Regions from separate parts of the Exiguobacterium sp. UBA5002 genome, predicted to be linked through region 2. Evidence: riboswitches for the same ligand, from Rfam matches in the RefSeq annotation. Region 2 holds a riboswitch; the other holds the start of a gene.
What was found. Region 2 has a riboswitch for cyclic di-GMP ahead of B4C70_RS06115 (transglutaminase-like domain-containing protein). Riboswitches for the same ligand answer to the same signal wherever they lie in the genome.

Region 1 (3,170 bases), on a different contig from region 2:
GTTGTTCCCGTAGCCGAAGATTTGCTTCATAACGGTCAAATAAGGAATTTCGGACCGTCGCTGCGTAGTGGACGGTTTCCGAGTCATCATGATCAAGTCCGTATTGCAAATACTTCCCAGTCTCCTTCAAGGACGATGTCGTCAAATGAATCATCGATTGCTTCCGGCGTTTCGCATCCATGTTCAATGCCTCCTTGATCGGAACCATCTCCATATTGTCTGCAGCTTGCTGTTGAAGTCCTTCGAGATTCATCACGTCGAACTGCACATATTCATCGTAATCCAGTAACGTATCGGAAGAAGCAAAACGACGGGAAATCAGATAAGCCAGTCCCCCTAGTACTTCACCAAGAAGTGGTAGGACGGCACTGAACAAGCACACGAACGTTAAGATCCCTCGCTCTTGCTCTGGCAATCGAAAGACGAGTACACGATAAGCCAATACGATGAGTAAAAGATGAAGTACATAAAGAATGAGCAGGAGTGCCGTCATTGGACACGCCCTCCTTTTTGAACGTACACAGCCTTGATTCGTTCGAGGAATCGGTTCGCATGTTCTTGAGGTGTTCCGGGTAATAAGAATTGAAGATGCTCCGTGTTTTCATCAAAACCGATCAGGTCGATTTCACGCATCGATTGCCGCAAGATCAATTCCAGTTCAATCAGAGAAAACGGTGTATTGCGAATATCAAGCTGTGCGAGGCTATACGGCTGACCATAATGCTCGCGTCGATATTCTTGGTATTTCACTTTCTCCTCGAAGTGCTCCCGTTTGAAGATACGCGTGCCTTCAATCAATTCATGACGCGTCTCGATCCATTCCATCAACATTGCTTTCTCGATGCGCGACCCTGTCCAATCGACGATCAATTGCATGACGTGCATCTCATAGTTCGTCAAACGTTCGAAGGCGATCGATTGAATGACGACGACTTCCTGGATGCGTCCGTCATAACGGATTGGCGCAATCAGTAACGGGACATCCGTCTCATCAATTGTCCGGATGGCAATCGCCTGTTTCTGAAACATCCGTTGATAGATGCCTTGTTCCGGATCGATGAACATCGTTTGCGGCAACAGTTCCTTATCACCAAAACGAATATGCAAACGAAGCGTACGACGTGACGCATCAACGTGATAGATCGCGATTTCCTTCGCATCGAAGGAATCCTGTAAGATTTGCAACAGCTTATCGCGTACGATGTCCGCGACAGATTGATCAAGTTCTGTTCCGATCCGGTAAATGTTCGTCAACGTGTGATTGGATTCAAGCACTTTGTTACGCATTGCCTCTTGCGCAACGCGCAATTTTTCGAGCGTATCGCGCAACCGTTCGTTCTCTTCTGTCACTTCCTCTTGTCGTAAGCGTAAGGATAGATAACGTTCTTGGAAAGAAGTACTGAACATGCCGCATGAAATCGCAACTAAGAAGTGCAAAATGATCCATGACAATTCGCCACGATCATAAACGAAGAGTAAGACGTCTTCTCCCGCCCAGGCGAGAGAACTCAGGTGATAAATCATCGTAAACAGGAAACTCGCGAATGCTCCGAGGAGTCCGTAACGGAGAGAAAAAAGTAAAATATAAAAAATAAGTGGGTCAATCGTCCAATTTAAGATCGAAAGGTTAAACATATAGTCTAAAGTGCCGATAATAAGAATACTAACGATCATCTCAATCCACTTGATGCCTTGCCGGTGCTGAGTATATATCATTTTATTCACTCCTTTTGTTTTTTATCGGTATGAAGATGGAAGAAATGTATCGTTGGAACACTACAATTTCATATCGAGAAGGGCAAACTTACTGAAAAGTAAGGGCGCAAAGACATGGGTCGTCGATCTCCGGATACCGATCGCCAGTCTGCAATGCCGCGGCCGCTCTCTGATAATTAATCAGGAGGCTATCAACATGGGTATTATCTCACTCAAGCGCATGACGTCTATTTTGTGCATTCTTTTATTAGGAGTGTTCTTCATGTCGTCACTAGACGCAAAAGCAGCAAAATCCAATCCACTGGACGATGCGAAGTCGTACAAAGTTTACTACGACGCACCGTCAGCAGCGAAAATCAAAAAGATGCAACAATACGATGTCATGATCATCGAACCGGTCTTTTATTCCGCTGCACAAATTAAACAGATCCAACAAAACGGAACAAAAGTATACGGCTACATCAACACGATGGAAGCAGACAACTGGAATACGGATTTGATGGGACAACTCGTCGAGTCAGACTTTTTCCATCGCGATGGTCAGCGTATTCATTACGCTGAATGGGATTCGTACTTAACGGATATTACATCGAAGCACTACCAAGCTGTTTTAATGAAAGAAGTCGAGAAACAAATCGTCCAAAAAGGACTAGATGGCGTTTTCCTCGATACAGTCGGTAACATCGATAACGAACATGCCGACCAGCCTGCCGTTCTTGAACAACAACGGGTAGGAATGACAAACTTCTTAAAATCACTAAAAACAAAACATGGGTCTCTATCACTGATCCAAAACTGGGGATTCGGAACGTTGAAATATCATACGTATCCTTATGTCGACGGCATCATGTGGGAGAACTTCAATTATTCAACGGTCGCCAACGATCAGTGGTCAAAGGATCGGATGACAGACCTCCAAAAATTGAGTCAATCTCAAGACATCAAAACATTGACGATTTCTTCTGTACAAGGAACAAAAAGTGCGACACTCGCTCAAAAGAATGGATTCCTTCACATGAAATCAAACGCCGATTTGAATTACAATAAATTCTAAACCCTTTCATATACCACCTTATAAAATGACAGTGAATCCCATCACTTGTCAAGTATCTGGCATATGCTTTACTTCGAAGATGAAGGACCATTTCCCTCTAAAATCTGAGGAAAATGGTCCTTTTTGTCTCGATATAAATCTATTATGTCAAATACTGATATACAGTATTTGACACTACTTGTTTTTAATTATATATTTTAGAAAACTATTTGTATAGATTGGATGTCTTATATATGATTCAAAACTGGATGATTCAAGGGTCCATGATATTCGCCCTGACGTATCTCCTTTTAGCCACATACCAACTGATTCGTAATAGAAATAGTGAAATCGCAGGCACTGTCATCCTGATTCTCTGGTTCGGCAGTTATTTGTTGATCATCGACGTCTTATTTTTATC
Region 2 (3,170 bases):
TCAAGGAACAGGTGTCACGACACCGGCGAAGTTCATTTTAAATCGAGGGAAACTATTAGAAAAATTGGCAGTCTATGCGGATAAAGGTCTAATCCAAGATAAGGTTGAAATCGATCTCAGTGAGAACGGAAACGATTACTACCGCGTGCAAGGCGAAAAGGGAGTAGCGTACTGGAATGAGCTGCCGAAAGGTGTCTATGTACAATCCATTGCTGGATCAGAACGTCAGTTGGTGAGTCATCAAACGTTGAATGAAGCTGTTTTAAAAGCAGGAGCGGGCGATACGGTCTGGCTCAATGGAGATGCGAAAGTCATGACGCAAGTTTTGATCAATAAGGCGCTAAACATCCGATCTTTCGATGGTCGAGCACAAATCATGCCGTCTGAAACATTCTTAAAGACGACGGACGTCAACAGCGAGAACTTGATCACGATCGATGCAGGAAATGGAGCCGTCCTACTTGAGAATCTGGACGTCGTGAAGTCGGCTCGAAACGGGATTAACGTCTATCGTTCTTCAAACGTCAGTCTTGAAAATGTCACGAGTCGGGACAATGAAGCAGCTGGTTTGATTGTCAACGGTTCGACGGTCAAGGGTCAGTCATTCCATACATCGGGAAACAAGTGGTACGGGGTGGGTGTAGCACCAGGCAAGGGAGTGAAAGAATCATCCATCTTTAAATTAGAGAGCGGGGATCTGGCAGAAGAATATGCGATCGTTGCGAGCCCCTCTGACACACGAAATGTGTCAGTGACAGCGGATTATACAGAACATAAAGTGGAAGGGACATCGTCGTATTGGACGAAGCGCGACGCAAAGCGACTTCCAGGATTCTATCTTGAAAACAAAAGCACTACCCGACAATTTCTGACATTACATCAAGCGGTGAATGCCGCACAAGCTGGGGACACGGTCATCGTCAATGGTCAACATCTCTTACATGAACAGCTCGTGTTGGATAAAGCGGTCACGCTTCAAGGCGAGAATCATGCACAGTTAGGACGGACAGACTCTTTCGAGTCACAAACGAATTCGGCGAAACATCTTCTATCGATCGTCAATGTGAAAGAAGCAGTTCAGGTAAAAGACATGATCATCGAAAAATCAATCGGGAGCGGTATCAATATTTATCGGTCCCAAGACGTGACGCTTACGAATGTAACAAGTCGTGATAATGACAATGCTGGTATCATCGTCAATCGATCGCGTGTAACAGCAAACAACGTCAACACATCAAAGAACGTTTGGTACGGTATCAATGTCGCGTTAGGGAGTGGAACGGATTCTGATCTTCCTGCCCAATTGATCTTTAAGAGTGGTCGACTCGAGGAAGCAGAACAAATTGTCTCTGAGGAATATGTTGAAGGAAATAGCAACGTCATCGTCGAGGCAGAAGGATTTACGAGAGAAGAGACGAAAAAAGACGATAAGACGTTTACGTATTGGACTAATCAAATGAATCTTACATCTCAGTAATGTGACTCAACTCAACTGGAAAAATGCATACTTAAAAGTGCCCAGAATTCTTCGTCGTGAAGAATTCTGGGCACTTTTTATTGATTATTAATTTTTATGTTTTGCTTTATCTTGAGTGAGTAAGCGAAATTCGTACAAGAAAACGGAAAGAATCACGGCGATCAGAATCGCAGCAAGACTAGTTCCTTTTGGTAAGTCAAGTGCAAAGATGACAATGGATGCGAACATGACGATCAATAAAGAAATCAGATAGTCTTTTTTTCGATTCGACATACGTTCACTCCTTAAAGATTTGGCATAGTCACTAATTTTACATTATTTAGTATAACATATTAATCAGATTAATCTTGTGAGTGAGGTAGTTCTTCGTAAAATGGGGTAATTATAGAGTGAATTAATAAAAAGCAGTATTCACCTAATTTTAAAGTAGAATTGAAAATTTTTCTTTTAATATGTTACTTTTATCCTGTATGACCTCACTGATAATGGCAAAGCTCAGCGAAAGCTAGTGACGCAAAACTATAGGGCCTTTCACATGGCAGCCAGTTCCCAAAGGAGTGTATCTCATGAAAAAAGTCTTTTTCGGTATCTTGTTTTTATTGTGTCTTCAATTGGTCGTATGTGAAACATCAATCATGGCAGCTCCTCGCATGAAAGTGGAGACAACGACAGGAAAAGTCGATGTCACGGTTTCAAAAAACGAGACGGGCTATCTGAAGCTTGAAATAAGAAACGGTCTTCAAGTCAGACATTACGATTTGTTCAAAGGCAGTAATCATTTTAATCTCCTCTTTGGTAATGGAACATATACGCTCTCCACCTTCCACTCGACAGATGGAAAGCGATATAAACGAACAGCACGTGAAGTTTTCAGTGTGCAACTGGAAAAAGAAACGGCACCGTATCTCCATGACATTCAAAATATCATCATCAACGATCAGGTTTCTCGTCTTGCGACGTCCTTATCGCGTCCATCCTATTCGATTTCTCAACAAACCCTTGCTACAAGCCGATATGTCCGTCAACTCATCAAGTATGACGCTAAAAAACTAAAGACATTACCCGCTCGCTACCTACCTGATAACTCAGACACGTTACGTAAGAAACGCGGAATTTGTTATGAATTCGCTTCTTTGACAGCCGGATTGTTACGGAGTCAAGGCATCCCGACGCGCCTTGCCATGGGTACTGCGAAAGGCATCAAGGGTTATCATGCTTGGAACGAAGTCTATATCGAGGGAGCTTGGCGAATCATCGATGTGACACGTGACGTGACAGAACATAAGACGACGAATTACCAAAAACGATCTGACTATACGATGACACTTGATTACTAAGCGCAATAAAGGCTCATACCTCTGACAGATTTTTGAGATACCTCCTGTTCTATAACTTGTGTGGTCTACGGATAATGAGTTAGGAGGAAACTTGCATGAGAGTATGGCTATCCATGATATTAGCGGTATTCCTCGTCTTGCAGCCCTTTGCAACGACAGGTCTCGTATATGCGACAGGTGATACACCTCCTGTTTCGAATGAGGAATCCGCCAGTCCAGTTCCAAATGCTGAAGTAAAAGAAGACACCACGAAAGATTCTGAAACTCCAGGCTCCAGTACGGAAGAACCCGCAGCAAAGGATTCTCCTGAAAATACGTCCACCGAGGTAAAAAAAGAGCAAACAACCGAGGTGAAT

Region 1: it holds a riboswitch for cyclic di-GMP, as region 2 does, so the genes downstream of both, B4C70_RS06830 (endo alpha-1,4 polygalactosaminidase) here and B4C70_RS06115 (transglutaminase-like domain-containing protein) in region 2, are expected to answer to the same signal.

The regions. Positions count from the first base shown of each region.
Region 1 is NZ_DGYQ01000024.1:21,635-24,804, reverse strand. It holds gene B4C70_RS06840 (hypothetical protein) at 1-493, opposite strand, end outside; gene B4C70_RS06835 (GAF domain-containing protein) at 490-1,716, opposite strand; cyclic di-GMP riboswitch class I at 1,788-1,872, shown strand; gene B4C70_RS06830 (endo alpha-1,4 polygalactosaminidase) at 1,979-2,770, shown strand.
Region 2 is NZ_DGYQ01000023.1:22,050-25,219, reverse strand. It holds gene B4C70_RS06125 (hypothetical protein) at 1-1,477, shown strand, start outside; gene B4C70_RS06120 (hypothetical protein) at 1,565-1,750, opposite strand; cyclic di-GMP riboswitch class I at 1,955-2,031, shown strand; gene B4C70_RS06115 (transglutaminase-like domain-containing protein) at 2,044-2,814, shown strand; gene B4C70_RS06110 (SpaA isopeptide-forming pilin-related protein) at 2,910-3,170, shown strand, end outside.